3 regions of the Protofrankia sp. Cas8 genome follow, and region 3 is predicted to be linked to each of the others. Evidence: predicted binding sites of a transcription regulator. Region 3 holds the regulator's gene; each other region holds the start of a gene.
The links. The regulator LexA, encoded in region 3, represses DNA repair genes until DNA is damaged. The targets are predictions, from matches to a motif close to CGAACNNNNGTTCG.

Region 1: pcrA (DNA helicase PcrA) is a predicted target of LexA. The motif match lies at 3,130-3,143, and genes of this name have one in related genera.
Region 2: U9977_RS00195 (HNH endonuclease signature motif containing protein) is a predicted target of LexA. The motif match lies at 5,637-5,650, and genes of this name have one in related genera.

What each region holds. Positions count from the first base shown of each region.
Region 1 is NZ_CAUVXI010000002.1:69,679-76,458, reverse strand. It holds gene U9977_RS00930 (M23 family metallopeptidase) at 1-647, shown strand, start outside; gene pcrA (DNA helicase PcrA) at 690-3,122, opposite strand; gene U9977_RS00920 (threonine/serine dehydratase) at 3,522-4,628, shown strand; gene guaA (glutamine-hydrolyzing GMP synthase) at 4,699-6,240, opposite strand.
Region 2 is NZ_CAUVXI010000001.1:34,133-40,912, forward strand. It holds gene U9977_RS00170 (dihydrolipoamide acetyltransferase family protein) at 1-365, shown strand, start outside; gene U9977_RS00175 (Zn-ribbon domain-containing OB-fold protein) at 442-888, shown strand; gene U9977_RS00180 (thiolase family protein) at 885-2,057, shown strand; gene U9977_RS00185 (acyl-CoA dehydrogenase family protein) at 2,138-3,376, shown strand; gene U9977_RS00190 (VOC family protein) at 3,392-4,168, opposite strand; gene U9977_RS00195 (HNH endonuclease signature motif containing protein) at 4,360-5,532, opposite strand; gene U9977_RS00200 (ester cyclase) at 5,848-6,153, opposite strand; gene U9977_RS00205 (hypothetical protein) at 6,384-6,780, opposite strand, start outside.
Region 3 is NZ_CAUVXI010000014.1:36,460-43,239, forward strand. It holds gene hflX (GTPase HflX) at 1-701, opposite strand, end outside; gene U9977_RS04435 (EAL domain-containing protein) at 747-1,634, opposite strand; gene miaA (tRNA (adenosine(37)-N6)-dimethylallyltransferase MiaA) at 1,684-2,613, opposite strand; gene lexA (transcriptional repressor LexA) at 2,616-3,389, opposite strand; gene U9977_RS04450 (LysM peptidoglycan-binding domain-containing protein) at 3,707-3,961, shown strand; gene nrdR (transcriptional regulator NrdR) at 4,071-4,520, shown strand; gene U9977_RS04460 (vitamin B12-dependent ribonucleotide reductase) at 4,606-6,780, shown strand, end outside.

The sequences.
Region 1 (6,780 bases), on a different contig from region 3:
TCGCGCACTCCGAACCGCCAGCCGTCGCCCAGCTCGGGATCGCCGGGACGGTTTCTGCGGGGTCGGCCGCCGGCCCGACCGGGACCGACGACCTGAGCGACCCGACCCTCGTAGGCCAGGTTGACAGCGACGGCGCAGCCATGCAACGCCGGGCGGAGACGGACCGAGTCGACCGCGACGAGGCGCTGGCCCAGTTGTCCATCCTGCTCGTGCAACGGCGAAATGCCGCCGAGCAGACCACGCGCAAACAGGACGAGACGCTGGGTTGGGTGCGCCCTATCGAGGCCTACCTCACCCAGCGGTTCGGCGGCGCCAACGGCCACCCAGGAATTGATCTCGGCGCCGCCCTTGGCACCCGGATTGTCGCCGCCCATGGTGGCACGGTCATCTATGCGGGATGGGAGTCCGGCTACGGCAACTTCGTACAGATCCTGCACGAGAACAAGATCGTAACCTGCTACGGCCACCTGTCACGCATCGACGTTCGGGTCGGCCAGGTCGTCACCACCGGCCAGCAGATCGGCCTGGAAGGTTCAACCGGCCACTCCACCGGCCCACACCTGCACTTCGAGGTCCGGCTCAATGGACAGGACGGCATCAAGATCGATCCGCTGGCCTGGCTCGCCGAACACGGCGTGACCTATTGAGCGACAGATTCCAGCGACGCCCATGATGGCCGCCGCCGACCCTCAGAGCTTTTCAACAGGGGCGTAGCGCAGGAGCAGCCGCTTGGTCCCCGTTCCGTCTCCGAAGTCGATGCTTGCCTCGAGATTGTCACCGGACCCCGCCATCGCGACGACCTGACCCATGCCAAACGTGTCATGGTTGACCCGGTCACCCGTAGCAAGATCGGGCATCGGGCGTGGAACCGGCGCCGGACGGCGTCCGGGCAGGCCACCGGCCTTCGCCGTCGACGACCCGGCGGATGCCGAGCCCCACATCGACGCCCGCGGCGCGGCCACCGGCGACGGCGGCCGGGTGCTGCCCTGCCAGTTGACCAGCTCCGTCGGCACCTCGTCGAGAAAACGCGACGGCGGGTTGTACGCCGGCTGGCCCCAGGCGCTGCGAACGTGCGCCCGCGTCAGATACAGCATCGCCCGGGCTCGGGTGATGCCGACATAGGCGAGGCGACGTTCCTCCTCCAGCTCGGTCGGGTTGCCCAGCGTGCGGATGTGCGGGAACATCCCGTCCTCCAACCCGGTCAGGAACACCACCGGGAACTCCAGTCCCTTGGCGCTGTGCAGGGTCATCAACGTGACGGCCCCGGTTCCGCCTTCCGCCGGATCGGGTATCTGGTCGACATCGGCCACCAGGGAGACCTGCGCAAGAAAGTCGGCGAGCGAACCCTGCGGGAAGCGTTCGGTGAACTCCCGGGCCACGCTGAGGAGTTCCTGGAGGTTCTCCACCCGGCCCTCAGCCTCGATGGTGTCCTGAGTAGTCAGTTCGGCGAGGTACCCGGTTCGTTCCAGGGCCGCCTCCAGCACCGCGACCGGACCGGCAGCCACGACCGCCCGAAGCTCGGAAAGAAGATCCACGAAACCACCGACCGCGGTTGCGGAGCGGGCGGTCAGGCCTGGGACCTCCGCCGCCCGGCTCAGGGCGTCGGCGAACGGAATCCGCTGCTGTTCGGCAAAGGTGGCCAGCGTTGTCTCGGCGCGGTCACCGATGCCCCGCTTGGGTACGTTGATGATGCGTCGCAGGTTCACCGTGTCCGCCGGATTGGCCACCACCCGCAGATAGGCGAGGAGATCCCGGACCTCCCGCCGTTCGTAGAAACGCACCCCACCGACCACCCGGTAGGGCAGCCCGACCCGCATGAACAGTTCTTCAAAGACACGGCTCTGGGCGTTGGTGCGGTAGAAGACGGCGACGTCACCCGGCCTGGCTGTTGCCGCGTCGGTGAGCCGATCAACCTCGGCGGCTACGAACGCGGCCTCGTCATGCTCACTGTCCGAGACGTAACCGACGATCTTCTCGCCGTCGCCGGCGTCCGACCACAGCCGTTTGGGCTTCCGCTGCCCGTTACGGGCGATCACCGCGTTGGCCGCCGACAGGATCGTCTGCGTGGAGCGGTAATTCTGCTCCAGCAGGACCACGGTCGCCTCGGGGTAGTCCTGCTCGAACTCGACGATGTTGCGGATGTTCGCGCCCCGGAAAGCGTAGATCGACTGATCGGCGTCACCCACCACGCACAACTCGGCCGGCTCCACACCATGATCGTCGGCATCCGGACGGACCAGCTCGCCGTCCACGGTCCGGGGGGACGCGCGCCCGACCAGCTCCCGCACGAGCACGTACTGAGCATGGTTGGTGTCCTGGTACTCGTCTATGAGGACGTGCCGGAACCGGCGCCGGTAGTGCTCGGCGACGTCCGGGAAAGCCTGCAGCAGGTTCACGACGGCCATGATCAAATCGTCGAAGTCGAACGCGTTCGCCTCGGCAAGCCGGCGCTGGTAGCTGCCGTAGGCCTCGGCGGTGGCCCGCTCAAGATGATTGGCCGCCCTGTCCCGGGCGGTCTCCCAGTCGACCAGCTCGTTCTTGAGATTGCTGATCCCGGCGGCGAGCGCGCGGGGCGGATACCTCTTGGGATCGAGGTCCAGGTCGCGGGCGACCAACGCCATCAACCGCTGCGCATCCGCCGCATCATAGATCGAGAAGCTGCTGGTGAACCCGAGACGCGTTGCTTCCGACCGCAGAATGCGCACGCAGGCCGAATGAAAGGTACTGACCCACATCGCCCGCGTCCGAGCGCCGACCAGGGCGGTGACCCGCTCCTTCATCTCGTTCGCGGCCTTGTTGGTGAACGTGATCGCAAGAATCTCACCGGCGCGGACCCCGCGTGCGGCCAGCAGGTAGGCGATCCGGTTCGTGAGCACCCGCGTCTTGCCCGACCCCGCGCCCGCCACCACGAGCAACGGCGAACCGGCATGGACGACCGCGGCCCGCTGCTGCGGGTTCAGGCCCTCCAGCAGAAGATCGGGATCGAGGTACGCGGCCGGGCGACCCCCCGGCCCACCCGGGTCAAAGCCGGCATCGGCGCCGGCATCCGAACCAGCATCGGAACCAGCATTGGAACCAGCATGGTCGAAGTCGGCGTACGGACCACCGAATAGGGTACTCATAGTGAATCGATCATACGTTCGACGTCCGACAGTTCTGGCAACGATGCACACTCAACACCCTACGAGGCGCCGGCCGGCCTCACGACAGGGCGTAGTGCGGATCGGCGTCCGGTCCGATCCGACGCCCGGACGATACCGGAATCGATCAACCGCGCGAGCAGGTGGCCGGCCGCCGGGATCAGGACGATCACGGATGGTCGGTTTGACGACCATCGGCATGCGCGAGCATCCTAGGAAGGTGGCGCAGCATCTTATGATCATTTTTGAGGCGTGCGAGCCCGTCTGACGAATCCAGCACTCCGGGTCCGCGCGCCTTGCCCTCCTGCCGTTCCGGCGGGGGGCTTTTTTGTTGCCGCGGCCACTGCGGAAGGTGGCCGCCGAGCCATCGGGAGAGCAGCGATGAGCCGACCAGCCGTCACCCAGGCCCCGACCACCACCGACGATGCCGATACCGACGCCCCGTCAAGACCCGGCCCGCCCGTAGCCGACCAGCACGCCGGCTGGTCGGCCGTCGACCGGGCCCGCGTCGATCCCGCCGACATCGATGTCGACCGGGCCGCGGCGGTCCTGGCCGGGGTCGCCCGACGCACCCGGGTAGTGCGCGGTACGCACCTGTCCCGGCTGACCGGCATGCCGGTCTGGTTCAAGTGCGAGAACGAACAGCGCACCGCCTCGTTCAAGGTGCGTGGCGCCTTCACCCGGATCGCCCTCGCCGACCCTGACGTGCGCGCCCGTGGCGTGATCGCGGCCAGCGCTGGGAACCACGCCCAGGGCGTGGCCTACGCGGCGGCCCGCTTTGATGTCCCCGCGACAATCTTCGTTCCGGCGGAGGCGAATACGACCAAGATTGCGCGAACCCGGCGATTCGGCGCTCGCGTCGAGCTCGTTTCCGGTGGCGTCGACGCCGCTCTGCTTGCCGCGGAGGCGGCTGCGCACGACCTCGGTGGCCTGCTCGTACACCCCTTCGACGACCCGTTGGTAATCGCCGGTCAGGGCACGATCGGGCTCGAGCTGATCGAGCAGCTACCCGGGCTGCGTACGGTTCTGGTCAGCGTCGGCGGCGGCGGGCTGATCGCGGGCATCGCCACGGCACTGCGCCGGCGCCGGGCCGATGTGCGGGTGATCGGTGTCCAGGCGGCGGGCGCTCCGGCATTCGCCCGCTCCTGGCGCTGCGGGCAGCGGCTGCGGGTAGCGGCGACGACAGTCGCGGACGGCATGGCTGTGAAGAGTCCGGGCACGCTGACCCTGGCTCTCGCCTCGAATCTGGTGGATGACATGGTCACGGTGGACGAGGAGGCGTTCTGGGAGGCGATGGTGCTGCTTGCCCGTGCCGATGGCCAACTGGTCGAGCCCGCCGGCGCCGCCGGGGTTGCGGCGCTGCTACGTCATCCGGGCCTCGCGCAGGGCCCGACCGCGGTGGTCCTCTCTGGTGGAAACATCGACCAGGTGACCGCCACCCGCGTGCGGACTCTGGCGGCCGAGTCCCTGCAGACGCCCGCAGCCTGAACGAGCCGCACCGGCTGAACTGGCTGAACCGGCTGAACCGGCTGAACCCGGACACACCGCGCTCGGCGCGCTACTCCCACTCGATGGTGCCTGGAGGCTTCGAGGTGATGTCGTACACCACCCGGTTCACCTGGGCGACCTCGTTGACCACCCGGTTGGAGATGCGTTCGAGCAGTTCGTAGGGCAACCGAGCCCAGTCGGCGGTCATCGCGTCCTCGCTGGTGACCGCACGCAGGACCACCGGGTGCCCGTAGGTGCGCTCATCCCCCTGCACCCCCACCGAACGGACATCAGCCAGCAGCACCGCGAACACCTGCCAGATCTCACGGTCCAGCCCGGCACGATGGATCTCCGCGCGCACGATCGCATCCGCGGCCCGCAGCGCCTCCAAGCGCTCCAGGGTGACCTCACCGATGATCCGGACAGCAAGGCCCGGCCCGGGGAAGGGCTGTCGCCAGACGATTTCTTCGGGCAGCCCGAGCTCCTCGCCGAGCCGACGGACCTCATCCTTGAACAGCATGCGCAACGGCTCCACGAGGTTGAAGCGCAGATCGTCGGGAAGCCCACCCACATTGTGGTGCGACTTGATCTTCGCTGCGGTCGGTGAGCCGGACTCGATGACATCCGGGTACAAGGTCCCCTGTACGAGAAACTCGATCTGAGCTCCCTCGATCTCGGCCCGCGCCTCAAGCTCGCGGGCCGCGCCCTCGAAGACCCGGATGAACTCCCGACCAATGATCTTGCGCTTGCGTTCGGGGTCGGTGACACCGGCAAGCGCGGCGGCAAACCGGTCGGCTGCCTTCACATGGACCAGCTCGACCCCGGTCGAGGCGACGAAGTCGGTCTCCACCTGTTCAGCCTCGCCCGCCCGCAACAACCCGTGATCGACGAACACGCAGGTCAACTGATCACCTACCGCCCGGTGCACGACGGCCGCCGCCACCGCCGAATCCACCCCGCCGGACAGTCCGCAGATCGCCCGGGCAGCACCGACCTGGGCGCGCACCGCCGCCACCGCCTCGTCCGCGATGTTGAGCATGGTCCAGTTCGGTCGGCACCCGGCACCGGCGAACAGGAAGTGCCGCAGGATGTCCAGGCCCCAGTCGGTATGCACGACCTCCGGGTGAAACTGGACGCCGAACAGCCGCCGCTCGGTGTTCTCGAAAGCCGCGACCGGGGTCGACCGGGTGGCCGCGGTCACCACGAAACCCGGCGGCGCAGCCGTCACCGAGTCACCGTGGGACATCCACACCTGCTGGGCAACCGGCAGATCCGCGAACAGGACGCCCGGTGCCGCGACCGCGAGCCGGGTCGCGCCGTACTCCGCCGTACCCGTTCGCGCGACGGTCCCAGCCAGCGCATGCGCCATCACCTGATGGCCGTAGCAGATGCCCAGCACGGGGATGCCGGCACGAAACAGGGCCGGATCCACCTCCAGGGCACCCGGGGAGTACACCGACTTCGGCCCGCCCGACAGAATGACCGCGGCGGGACGCCGGGCAACGATCTCTTCGACCGGAAGGTCCCACCGCACGATCTCCGAATACACGTGGCACTCGCGGACCCGCCTGGCGATGAGCTGAGCATACTGGGCACCGAAGTCCACGACCAGAACCCGGTCGTGGACGGAATGGGATCCCGAATCGGTACCGGTCGAACGTCCGGCGGGCTGCGGGGCTGCGGTGTTCACGGCGCCAGCCTACGAAGCCGGCAGACCGAAAGCCGGGCGATCATGGCTCTTTTCCCACGGCCGGCGGCACGGGACACCGCCCAGGGCAGCCGCAGGTGTCACAGGCGTGCCACGGACTGTGACACGACTGTGGTACCGCGACGACGGGGAACCATCGTCCGAGTAGCCTGAGCGATCGTCACGATCCCGGCATTCATCAGTGCCATCAAGCCGTGTCCGCCCGGCCACCCATAGGTTCGGCGAGAAGGGCGTCGGCCGCATCGAGTCGGAACTGGACAACAGTTCCCCGGTCTCCGGCGGCGCCGAAAGAACCATGATCGGATCTTCTTTGGGCGGCTAACCTAGGGTAGGCGTCTTTCGGGCCGCCTGTCCGTACCGCTAAGGTGCCAGTCGAGGGACATCCGGACCCGATACCGAGCCATCCTGGTACGACGTGTTCCGGGAGGCTGGCGGAGAGGTTGC
Region 2 (6,780 bases), on a different contig from region 3:
TGCGCGACGCCGCCACCCGCGGTCTGCTCGACATTGCAGCCGAGGTGAGACGCCTGGCCGGCGCCGCCCGTGACAAGAAGCTTGCTGTGCGAGATCTGGAGGGTGCGACCTTCGTGGTCACATCCCTTGGCGGATACGGCGTGGACTTCTTCACCCCGGTGATCAATCCGCCGAACGTGGCCATCCTCGGGGTCGGGCGGGTCCGCGACGGGGTCCGCTGGGAGGGGGACACGCCGCGGCGGACGTCGGTGCTGACACTCAGCCTCAGCTTCGACCACCGTGCCGTCGACGGTGCGCCCGCCGCTGAATACCTTCGGACGGTCACGGCGTTGCTCGCCCGTCCGTTGCTGTTGCTCGCGGGTTGACTGCTCGCGGGTTGACTGCTCGCGGGTTGACGGCGGGGGGACGGCGTGGGGGTTGAAGGCTGAAAAGGGAGTCCTGATGACGTCAGTGGTACCACCGCGTCCCGCCCCGATCGATCATGAGCTGTTCGCCTCGCTGGACCCACCGCGGCTGGCAGGTGCCACGTGCGGGCGGTGCGGAACGACGATCTTCCCGGTCGGGCCGTCCTGCCCCCGGTGCTCGGCGGCTGGCAGCGACATATCCGTGGTCACGCTGCCCGAAACCGGCACGATCTGGACGCTGACCGTGCAGGGTTTCGAACCGAAGCCGCCGTATCACGCTCCACCGGACGGCTTCGCGCCGTACGCGGTCGGCTATGTGGATCTCGGCGGGGTGCTCGTCGAGTCCCTGCTGGTCGGGGACCCGGCCATGCTCGACATCGGACTGCGGGTATGGCTCACCCTCGTCCCGACCGGCGCCACCGGCGAGGTCACCTACGCCTTCGAGCCGGCAGCGGGCCTCGGGGAGACGGGAGCGGACACGTGAGTACCGACCGGGACCGGGATGCCGCCGACGCCGTCTACATCGTCGGGGTCGGCATCCACCCTTTCGGCCGGCACGAGGGCGTTGCCGCGATGGTCATGGCCGAGCATGCAACCCGGGCCGCGCTTGCCGACGCAGGCATCGGCTGGCCCGACGTCGACCTTGCCGTCGGTGGCAGCAACGTGTCCGGCAAGCCCGACACCCTCGTTTCCCGCCTCGGTCTTACCGGACTATCGTTCATTACCGTACGCAATGGATGTGCCACTGGTGGTGTAGCATTGGCGACCGCGGCGAACGCGCTGCGGGCCCGGGAAGCCGACGTGGCGACCGTTATTGGGTTCGACAAGCACCCGCGTGGCGCGTTCAACTCCGACCCGGCCAGTTACGGGCTGGGGGACTGGTACGGCCGGACCGGTCTCATGGTCACCACCCAGTACTTCGCCATGAAGACCCGGCGTTACCAGTACGAACACGCGGTCTCCGACCGGTCACTGGCCCGGGTCGCGGTGCGCGCGCTGCGCAACGGCGAGGCCAGCCCCACCGCCTGGCGGCGCACCCCGCTCACCGAGGATGAGGTACTCGCCGCGCCGACGGTCAACGCCCCGCTGACCCGATCGATGTTCTGCTCGCCGAGCGAGGGAGCGGTCGCCCTCGTCCTCGCCCGTGGCGACCGTGCCGGTGACCTGTGTGAACGCCCGGTGCGGCTCGCGTCGGTGGCGTTGCGCACCCGCCGGTTCGGATCGTTCGAGGTGTTCTCCCCGTGGCTTGCGCCCGATCCTTACCACAGCCCGAGCATCGACGCGGCTGCCGCGGCGTTCGCCGCCGCCGGTGTCGACCCGTCCGAGGTGGCCGTCGCGCAACTGCAGGACACCGACAGCGGCTCGGAGATCATCCACCTCGCCGAAACGGGCCTGTGCGGGCACGGCGAGCAGGAGAAACTCCTTGCTGACGGCTCCACCGAGGCCTACGGCCGCCTCCCGGTCAACACCGACGGCGGATGCATCGCCAACGGTGAGCCGATCGGCGCGTCCGGACTGCGCCAGGTGCACGAGGTCGTCCGCCAGCTGCAGGGGCGGGCGCTGGGCCGGGCGGTCCCCGGGGCCCCGCGGGTCGGCTTCACCCACGTGTACGGCGCGCCGGGACTGTCCGCCTGCGCGGTCCTGACCGTCTGAGCTGACCGTCCAGGTCGACCGTTTGAGCTGACCGCCTGAGCTGACCGTCTGATGATGCCGTGCGAAAGGGACCCCCACCGATGACCGCTTCGGGCAGCAACGTCGACCTCGTGACCTGGCGTGGCGAGGTACGGCGCTGGCTCGCCGCCACCGTTGCCGCGCCGGTGGCAAGCCACGGCCCGCCCGACCTCGCGGTGTTCCGTAACCTCTCCGACGGCGACGAGCACACGTTGCTGGAGAACGTCCGAGCCTATCGGCGGGCCCGCTACGACGCGGGCTACGGAGCGCTCACGCTGCCGGTGGAGCACGGCGGCGCCGGTCTGCCCGCGCTGTTCGCGACCGCCTTCGCCGAGGAGGAACGCGCGTTCGCCGTGCCGCCGTCCACCGAGCTGATCAGCGTGACGACCGGTCTGGTCGGCCCGGCCGTGGCGATGTTCGGCACCGAGGCACAGCGGGAGCAGTTCGTCGGGCCGCTGCTGCGTACCGATCTGCTCGCCTGTCAGCTGTTCAGCGAACCCGGGGCCGGTTCCGACCTCGCGGCACTGGCCTGCCGCGCCGTGGCGGACGGGGAGACCTGGGTCGTCGACGGGCAGAAGGTCTGGTCGTCCGGCGCGCGGTTCGCCGACTACGGACTGTTGCTTGCCCGCACCGACCCGGACGTGCCCAAGCACGCCGGGATCACCGCCTTCCTGGTTCCCATGGACGCCCCCGGTATCGAGATCCGCCCGATCCGGCAGATGAGCGGAGGTACGTCGTTCAACGAGGTCTTCCTCACCGGCGTCCGGATCCCCGACGCCCTGCGTGTCGGCGCGGTCGGCAACGGTTGGCGGGTCGCGAACGCGACGCTGTCCTTCGAGCGCACCGCGTCCGGATCGGTGACCCGGCGTAAGGGCGGAACCTTCGACGACGTGCTGGAGCTCGCCCGCCGCCTGGGCCGGGCCGGTGACCCGGTGGTCCGTCAGCAGCTCGCGGATCTCTACATCCGGACGGTGCTGCGGGCCGCGACCGCCGGACGGGTGGCGCGGGCCGCAGCGGCCGGGGCGTCGCCGGGGCCGGCGGCATCCGTCGGCAAGCTGGTCGCCTCCGACGTGCTGACCCGCACCGGCGAGCTCGCCGTCGACCTGCTGGGTAGCCGGGCGGCGGCCGACTCCGGTGAGGGGTTCGGCTGGACCGAGCATCTACTCGGCGCGCCCGGCTACCGGCTGGCCGGCGGAACCGACCAGATCCAGCGGAACATCATCGGAGAGCGGGTCCTGGGCCTGCCGGCGGAGCCGCGGATCGACAAGGACGTGCCCTGGTCCGCGTTGTCCCGCTCCTGAGCGGCGGCCTGAACCTCACCCGGGCGGGTTCTGGGCGGAGGCGATGACGTGGAACGCCACACCGAACGGGTCCTCGACGATGGCGACACGCCCGTAGGGGGAGTCCTGGGGTTCGCCGGGACATGCGCCGCCGCCGTCGAGGACCCGCCGTACGGCCGCGTCGGTGTCCTCGACCTCGAAGTAGGTGATCCAGGATGACGACGGCGCGTCGGCCACGCCGTGAATTCCGCCGATCATCTGGCCGTCGCCGCGGTGCAGCACGGTGTAGTCGATGTCGGGAGCCGCCATGGGTTCCAGGGTGTAGTCGAAAACCGCCTGGTAGAACGGGCGGGCCGCGTCCGCTGTGGGTGTGCGCAGCTCGTTCCACGCCAGGGAACCGGGTTCGTTGACGATCCGCGCGCCGGGGTGCATACGGCCCTGCCAGAGGCCGAACTGCGCGCCGGTCGGATCGAGGGCGATCGCCATCCGCCCGGCGTCCATCGCATCGATGGGCGCCACGACGACCTGGCCGCCGGCGTCGGCGATGTGCTTGGCAGTGCCGTCAGCGTCGTCGGTGGCGAAGTAGAGGTTCCACCAGAAGGAGGTGGCGTTCGGGTCCGGGTTCGCCATGACGGCCGCCACCGGCTGCCCGCGCAGCAGGCACATCGTGTAGCCCCCGGCTTCGGGGGGTCCCTCCTCGAACTCCCAGCCGAACAGGGTGCCGTAGAACTCCTTTGCGCGTTGGATGTCGGGAATGCCGAGGTCGATCCAGGTGGGTGTCCCCGGCGGTTGGTTACTCGTGACTTCGACCATGGGTCCGTCTCCTTCGAGCGTGTCGGGTACAGGCCTGCCTACCCATCCTCGACATCTCCTGACGGTTCGACCAGTCCCCACGCTCGCAAGCCCACGCCGACTCCGGGGTCCTCAGCTGAGGACGGTGATCCTGGCGCCTGTGCCGGAGAGGTAGAGCGGGCTGTCGGTGATGTTCACGCGGTCCTCCTCTTTCAGAACGGTGGTGGCTCCGGCTCCGGCTCCGGGTTGGGGTTCGGGTTCGGGTTGCAGTCGATGTAGGGTTCCGGACTGGTGTGGTGGACGCGTTTTTCCGGGCTCGTCCAGGTGACCGACCCGTCGGAGCCGGCCAGGTTGACCGACCATTTCCCCCCGTGTTTCATGCGGTGGTGGCGGCGACACAGAGTGAGCAGGTTTGCCGGGTCGGTGGTCCCGCCGCCAGCATGGGGCTGGACGTGGTCGAGGTCGCAGGCCGCGGCGGGTTTACGGCAGCTCGGGAACCGACAGGTGCGGTCCCGGGTCTGCACGTGACGGGCGAGCGCGGCTGAGGGGAACCGTCGCCGGCTCACATCCAGGAGACTGCCGTCGACGGGGTCGGTGAGGATCCGCCGCCAGGTGGCGTTGGCCGCGCAGGCCAGGTCGCGGGCGAGCCCTGCGGAGATCGGCCCGTAGCCGGCCAGCTCGCCGGGGGCGTCGGTCAGCCCCAGCAGGGTGTCGGCAGGCACGATCACCCCGATCTCGATGTGGACGGGTTCGTAATCATGATGGCGGCCCAGCAGTAGATCGGTGAGGACGTCCGCGCGGCGTTCATCCATGCTCCGGGGATCGTCCGGAGCGCCGGCACAGCGGGCGAGGGCGTCGATGTGCTGGTAGGCGGCCTGGGCTTCGGCAGCCGGCAGGAACGCCCACAGTTCGGCCATGCCGTCATCGAGGGGTCCGATGCGCACCTGCCGCTCCCGGCGCTGCTTCTCGTGGCGCCGCTGGGCGCCATCGGGGTCGACGGCGAGCACGGCCCGGCGCAGGGCCTGGCGGAACAGCGTGTGGCTCGCCCGACCGCCGCGGGCCAGCACCTTCTCCTCGACGGCCGCCGCGTGGACCTGTGACAGCGAGCCGGTGGCGTCGGCGACCGCGCGCGCTCGGCCCAGGTCGATCGCACCGGCTTCCAGAGCGGCCAGGGTGGCCGGTAGCCGGTAGGTCACCGTGTGCGCCAGCTTCAGCTGGGCGGCTGCGGCGCTGCACGACAGGTCCAGCTCGATGGCGATCTCGCTGGCGGCGAACTCGCTGAACACCGGGTCCGGCCCGGCCGCGGACCGCAGCTCGACGAACCGGGCCTGCGTGCGGATCAGCGCCGCGTCCAACCTGGCCTTCTCCCGCACGATGGTCGTCATGAGGGTCAGGCAGGCATCCGCATCCAAGGCGGCGATAGGCTCGGGGCCTGCGCACGCATCACATGTTGGGCACGCATCAGATCTTGCGCACCCATCGGTCGGATCGAACATATGTTCAGTTTAGCTCGCTATCCCGACATTTCCACCCCGTTCAGCGACCCGGATTCGTCGTCGGGCCGCCCCGGACGCCTTCACCATCGCGGCAACCTCGACGGCCCGACGACGATTCTGCGTGGACAAGGCGTGCTCCTGGATGTTCCAACCCGGCCAGGTAACTGCTGGTGCCGCCCTTGACCGACGACCGGTGGACGCGGGTCAGCCGCTGACGCCGATCTGGCCGAGCAGAGTCGCGTGGTCGAAGGAGACGGTCTCCTTGACAAGCCGGTCGCCGTCGAAGTGGAAGACGCAGCCGCAGCGCACGTCGATGGGTCTGCCGGTGGCGGGCACACCGGCCCACGGGCCATGGTGGGTAACCGCCATCCGGGTGTCGACGAACACGATGTCGTCGCCGTGGTGGATTGAAAGGGCTTCGGCGGCGAAATCGGGGAACGCGCCGAACAGCATGGTCAGTAGCTCCTCGACCGCTTGCGGCCCGTTCGTCGGGGCGCCCAGGGCGACCACGTCGTAGTTGGCCTCGGCGAAGGTGTTGAGGGTGGCGGCCCTCGGCCTCCATGTGCGTCCGCACGATCGCTTCGCGGCGGGCCCGCAGCTTGGCTTCGGGAGTGGTGTTGGTGTCGGTGTCGGTGGTGGCCGTGTTAGTGGTTGTCGTCATGGCCGCAATGGTGCGCGGGCGGCCCCGGCCCGGAGATCCCGGAGATCCCGGAGATCCGCCATTTGCCGTCGCCGGCAGACTATGTACACGCTTTCCCCGCGGCTGGCTGCTGGCTGCTGGCGGATTCAGGCGATGCCCGAGCGCACGGCGAACGCTGTCGCCTCAGCAGGTCGGCGGCCAGGAAGACGTGGGTGGGGTTGGCGAGGTCCGCATCATCCGCGCGGGTCGCGAGGGTGACCAGGCGTCGCCCGATCGCGATCCGCTCGGTCAGATGGCCCGCTCCCCGCAGGGTGAACTGGCGGGCGTGCAACGCGACCCCGAGGGCCGCGTCGTCGCCGCTTACGCCGGCCACCTCGAGCGCTTCGGCACTGCGTTCCCGCGCCGGTTCACCACCGGCATGCCAGTACAGCTCGATCGCCAGTCGGCTGAGCAGCCGTGCCCGAAGTGCGTGATTGTCGGTGTTCGCCTTGATGGCG
Region 3 (6,780 bases):
GTCTTCATGTCGGCGAGCTCGCGGCGGAGCCTGGCCATGCGCGCGCGCAGCCGTCGCCGGTCAGTTTCGATCTTCGTTTCGCCAGGGCCCCGGGTCCCGATCCCACCGCCGGACCGCGACATCGACTCACCCCAGCCACGCAGCCGCGGCAGCATGTACTGCAGCTGGGCAAGCTCGACCTGCGCCTTGCCTTCCCGGGATGTCGCGTGTTGGGCGAAAATGTCCAGGATCAGCGCGGTCCGGTCGATGACCTTGACCTTGACGACGTCCTCCAGCTGGCGCAGCTGGCCGGGAGTCAGTTCACCGTCGCAGACAACGGTGTCGGCGCCGACGGCGGCAACGACCTCGCACAGTTCCCGTGCCTTGCCGGAACCGACGTACGTGGCCGCGTCGGGGGTGTCGCGTCGCTGGACGAGTGCGTCCAGGATGACCGAGCCGGCCGTGTTCGCAAGGGCCGCGAGCTCGGTCATGGAGGTCGCGACGTCCGTTGCGGTCCCGGCGGTCCACACGCCGATGAGGACGACCCGTTCCAGCCTGAGCTGGCGGTACTCGACCTCGGTGACGTCATCCAGTTCGGTTGTCAGACCCGGTACCCGGCGCAGGGCCGCCCGGTCGGCGAGATCGTGTCCCTCACCGGTGGCGTCGAAGAAGTGGTTGCGGACGTGGTCGCGGATGGAGTCCTCAATGGCGGGAAGCGTCATATCGCCCTTCTCTGACGCGGTTGGATGCCGGCGGTCGATCCCTGATCAGCCGGCGCCGGCCGGGGTGCGTATCGGTACGGTGGCGGGGGGGTGGGAGGTGGCGTGGGAGGTGGGACCCGAGCGCCCATGCCGGCGGTCCGGTCGGCCACGGCCGAGCGCGATCATCCGGGCGTCGTCAGTGGGAACGGGCGGGCAGAACAACCGGCCGGCGCCGCGGTCACAGCTCATCGCGGCCAACCTGGACGCGATGACCATGCTGTCAACGCCCTCCGCTGTCACCACCAGCCGACGTCGGTGAGCCAGCGTGATGATCGAGGCCAGTACGGCTTCACCTTCCAGATCCCGCTGCATTGCGTGGAGGAAGCGACCGTCGATCTTCACCATGTCCAGTGGCAGGACGTCAAGAGTCGACATTGAAGCATACCAGGTGCCGAAGCCGTCGACGCCGATCGCTGGTCCGAACGAACGTAGGTGGGTCAACAGACGGGGTACCCCGATGTGCGCGAGCCCAAGAGTCTGTTCGGTGAACTCCAGCCCGAGGGCTCCCGGTGGCAGCCCGCGGCCAGACACGAGGCCTGCCACCTCGACGGCGAAGTCCGGCCGGGTCAGCTGGTCGGCGGTGACGTTCACCCACAGCCGGGGCGGGCGGATGGCGGTCCCCGATGCCATCTCGTGCCACGTCCGCGCCTCCGCAACGGCGGTTCGAAGCACCCAGCGGCCGACCTGTTCGGACAGGCCTGCGGCTTCGGCGACCGGCATGAACTGCGCCGGGCTCAGCAGGCCACGGTCGGGATGCTGCCAGCGCAGAAACGCCTCCATCGCCGGAACCGACCCGTTGCGCAGGTCCACCTCGGGCTGGTAATGCAGCTGCAACGACCCGTCGTCAAACGCGGCACACAGGGCCGGGACGAGGTTCAGCTCGAGCGCGGTCACAGATGTCTCCAGACGCCGGGATGAACGGGTCGCCGGTACCCATCGCCCGTCAGGCTGAGCGGACCATGCCCGCCACCTGCTCGACGTCAGGACGGTCCAGCCAAATTATGCGGGGATCGCGGCGAAACCACGACCGTTGTCGGCGGACGAATCGGCGCGTCGCGGCAATTGTTGCAAGTCGGGCGGATTCGTCTGATTCGATCGTGCCATCCAGCCAGGCCAGAATCTGGGCGTAACCCAGCGCCCGCGAAGCGGTGCATCCGCTCCGAAGCCCCATGTCGGCGAGCGTCCGGACCTCCTCGACCATGCCGGCAGCCCACATCTCCGCCACGCGGTCAGCGACCCGGGCGTCGAGCTGGGGATGATCGAGACCGATCTGAACAACGTCATAGACCGCGCGGTGCTCCGGTAGGGAGGCGGTGAAGCCGCCGGTAAGCTCCACCACTTCCAGCGCGCGCACGATGCGACGACCGTTGCCGACCAGTATGGCCGCAGCTGCCTGCGGCGCGCGTGCGGTCAGGTCGGCGTGTAACGCGGCAGCCCCACGTTCGGACAGCTCCCGTTCAAGGCGTGCTCGCACCGCCGGGTCGGTGCCGGGAAACCTGAGGTCGTCGATGACAGCCCTGATATAGAGCCCGGAGCCGCCGACGAGTACCGGGGTCCGACCGGCAAGCAGAAGATTGTCGATGACTGTTCGTGCCCTTGCCTGGTACGACGCCACGTCGGCGGTGTGGGTGACGTCCCAGACGTCAAGCAGATGGTGCGGGATGCCCTTGCGGTCCCGTGGCGGCACTTTGGCTGTGCCGATGTCCATGCCGCGGTAGAGCTGCATGGAGTCGGCATTGACGATCTCACCGCCGAGGGTGGCGGCGAGATCGATCGCGAGCTCGCTCTTGCCGGCCGCGGTCGGACCGACGACCGCCACCACTCGCCCGGCCTGCTTGCGGTCGGCCCTGTCCCGGTCGGCACAACCATCCATGTTCAGACCCGGCGTAGTACCGCGACGATCCGACCGAGGATCGACGCTTCGTCGCCCGGAATTTCGGCATAGGCCGGGTTCTGCGGCTGGAGCCATGCGTGGCCGTCACGGTGACGCAACGTCTTGACCGTTGCCTCGCCGTCGATCATCGCGGCGACTATCTCGCCGTTGTCCGCGACCGGCTGCTGGCGGACGACCACCCAGTCCCCGTCGCAGATCGCGGCATTGACCATGGAGTCTCCGACAACTCTCAGCATGAACAGCGTGCCCTCACCGACGATCTCACGGGGAAGCGGGAAGATGTCCTCCACCGCCTGCTCGGCAAGGATCGGCCCACCCGCCGCGATACGACCGAGGACGGGCACGTAGGCCGCTTCACGGCGGGCTTCCGGCGCGGCGGTGGACTCCCCGGTGCCGGCCGTCAGGGCCAGTGGCGGCCCGAGGTGAAGGCTGTCGCGTGCCGTCGGCCGTACCGGCGCGTCCGCTGAGAGCACTTCCATGGCCCGCGGACGGTGGGGGTCACGGCGCAGGAAGCCCTTCTCCTCCAGCATCTTGAGCTGATGCGCGACGCTGCTCGTGCTGGTGAGCCCGACCGCTTCGCCGATCTCGCGGACACTGGGCGGATATCCGCGGCGCTCGACGGCATTGCGGATCACCTCCAACACCTTGCGTTGGCGGGGGGTCAGGCCCGACGCGTCCGCCGGCCCATCCGGCAGGTCGCGCACGGTACCGCGCGGTGGCCGGCCACGTCGGGTGCGGTTGGGGTCGGTGGTCATACCTGCCGTTCTCCTTCGTTTTGCGGTCGTGACAGACTCCGCTCCCGGTAGACCTGGTGTTTTCGCCAGGAACCGGAGCCGGTGGCCACGACCGACATCTCATCGGTACGACCGTAACCGCAGCGACCGGATTTTTCAAACGTCTGTTCGAGCGTGTCGTGGCGATTCTGTCGGAGTCATGAGGTACAAACTCGATCAGACGTTCGATCGAACGGTTGTTCGTAGTTCGTGATCTCAAGGGGTGAAGGGCCGTGTTGAAGGGGTGCGTGGTGGAGCGGCCGGCGCTGCCTCCACTGAGATTGACCCGGCGAGGCCGGATGGTCCTGGTTGCGCTCGTCGCGATTGCCTTCTGTCTGATCTTGTCCCTCGCGCGGGTCACATCGTTGGCCGCACCGCGCGGCGGTGCGGGTTCCAGTCGTGTTCACGTGGTCCGGTCCGGAGAGACCTTATGGGGCATAGCGCGTGCGCTGGCTCCTGAGGGTGACACTCGGGTGATCGTGGCGCGGCTGGCCGGTATGAATCAGCTTGCCACCATCGATCTTGTTCCCGGGCAGGCGCTTCGCCTGCCGTGACCGTCGGACGCGCCGACGGTTTGCCAGTTCATGGTGGTGAGCCCTATGGTTAACCACAACATGTGGTAGTTGTGGAGTTGTAAGTCATCAAGATCTTGGGGGATCGTCCGTGCGATGCCCGTTCTGTCGACACCCGGACAGCAGGGTTGTCGACAGCCGCGAGGCTGAGGAAGGTGCCGCGATCCGCCGTAGGCGATCATGTTCGTCCTGCGGCCGTCGGTTCACGACGATCGAGGAGGCATCGCTGAGGGTGATTAAGCGCAGCGGTGTGACCGAGCCGTTCAGCCGCGCGAAGGTGGTCGCGGGTGTGCGCCGGGCATGTCAGGGCCGACCGGTCGAGGCCGATGCGCTGGCCCAGCTCGCTCAGCTGGTCGAGGACAGGTTGCGTGCGTCGGGAGCGGCCGAGATTCCCTCGGACGAGATCGGCCGGGCGATTCTCGGCCCACTGCAAGTTCTTGACGAGGTCGCCTACCTGAGGTTCGCCTCGGTGTATCTGGCCTTCGAGTCCCTGGCGGACTTCGAGACCGCGATCGCGGGCCTTCGGGCGCAGGCCAGATAGTTCACGGGTCGGCGAGTTGTCGTCCCTGCCGTACCCGCCAGACGCCGTACCCGCCAGACGCCGTACCCGCCAGACGAGGAGCGCCATGACCGAGACCCGTGGCACGAAGTCGAGCCGGCCCGCTGGTAAGACCAGCGGCCTGACGGTCGGACGTGTCCACACGTCGCCCGGCGTGCATCCCTACGACGAGGTCACCTGGGAGCTGCGGGACGTCGTCATGACCAACTGGCGGGACGGTTCGGTCAACTTCGAGCAGCGCGGGGTGGAGTTCCCCGACTTCTGGTCGGTGAACGCCACGAACATCGTCACGAGCAAGTACTTCCGTGGTGCGTTGGGCAGCGCCACCCGCGAATGGTCCCTGCGCCAGCTCATCGACCGGGTCGTGCGCACCTACGCGGCGGCCGGGTTGGAGAACGGGTACTTCGCCTCGGAGGCCGACGCCGAGGTCTTCGAGCATGAACTGGCGTGGATGCTGCTGCACCAGGTCTTCAGCTTCAACAGTCCCGTGTGGTTCAACGTGGGCACCGCGGCGCCGCAACAGGTCTCAGCCTGTTTCATCCTCGCGGTCGACGACACGATGGAGTCGATTCTCAACTGGTACCGGGAAGAGGGGCTGATTTTCAAGGGCGGGTCGGGTGCCGGGCTGAACCTGTCGCGCATCCGCTCGTCCAAGGAACTGTTGTCCTCGGGCGGCACCGCGTCCGGACCGGTGAGTTTCATGCGCGGAGCCGACGCCTCGGCTGGGACGATCAAGTCGGGTGGTGCGACCCGACGGGCCGCGAAGATGGTTGTGCTCGACGTCGACCATCCAGACATCGTCGACTTCGTCGAGAGCAAGGCACGTGAGGAAAGCAAGATCCGGGCATTGCGGGATGCCGGCTTCGACATGGATCTCGGCGGCCGCGACATCGTCTCGGTGCAGTACCAGAACGCCAACAACTCGGTCCGGGTGACGGACGAGTTCATGCGGGCGGTCGTCGACGACACCGACTTCCACCTGCGGGCCCGGATCGACGGACGGATCATCGAGACCGTCCCGGCGCGGTCGCTGTTCCATACGATCGCGCACGCCGCGTGGGACTGCGCGGATCCGGGGATCCAGTACGACGACACGATCAATGACTGGCACACCTGCCCGGACTCCGGCCGGATCAGTGCCAGCAACCCGTGCAGTGAGTACGTGCACCTGGACAACTCCAGTTGCAACCTGGCCTCGCTGAACCTGATGCGGTTCCTGCGCGACGATTTGACCTTCGATGGTGAGGCGTTCATCGCCGCCATCGAGCTGGTCATCACCGCGATGGACATCTCGATCTGTTTCGCTGACTTCCCGACCCCGGAGATCACCCGGGTGACCCGGACGTTCCGCCAGCTCGGGATCGGCTACGCCAACCTCGGCGCGCTTCTCATGGCGACGGGACGCGCGTACGACTCCGAGGGAGGCCGGGCGATGGCGGCCGCGATCACCGCGCTGATGACGGCCGTGGCCTACCGACGCTCCGCGCAGCTCGCCGGCACGGTCGGGGCCTACGACGGTTTCGCGGCCAACGCCCACGCCCATCGCCGGGTGATCCGTAAGCACGCGGCCGCGGCCGACACGGTCCGCACGGTCGGAGCGGACGATGCCCGGATACTCGCCCTGGCCGCCAGCGAATGGGCCCGCGGGCACGCCGTGGGCGAGAAGCACGGGTGGCGCAATGCGCAGGTCAGTCTGCTCGCCCCGACCGGCACGATCGGGTTGGCGATGGACTGCGACACCACCGGCATCGAACCCGACCTCGCACTGGTGAAGATGAAGAAGATGGTGGGCGGATCCAGCATGCGGATCGTCAACCAGACGGTTCCCGCCGCACTGCGGGCGCTTGGCTACACCGACGAGACGGTTGAGGCGATCGTCGAGTACGTAGCCGAGCACGGCCATGTCATCGACGCGCCGGGCCTGCGTCATGAGCATTACGAGGTCTTCGACTGCGCGATCGGCGAACGGGCGATCAGCCCGATGGGACACATCCGGATGATGGCGGCAGTCCAGCCATTCCTGTCCGGAGCCATTTCGAAGACCGTCAACATGCCGGCGGCTGCGACCGTCGAGGATGTCAAGGGGATCTATCTGGAGGGTTGGCGGCTTGGGCTGAAGGCGCTGGCCATCTACCGCGACAACTGCAAGGTCGGCCAGCCGCTGTCCGACCTGCGTGGCGCGCGGAGGTCCGCGGGTGCCGCCGCGGGCCTCGACTCCGCGGCCGCGGGCACAGCCGGCACA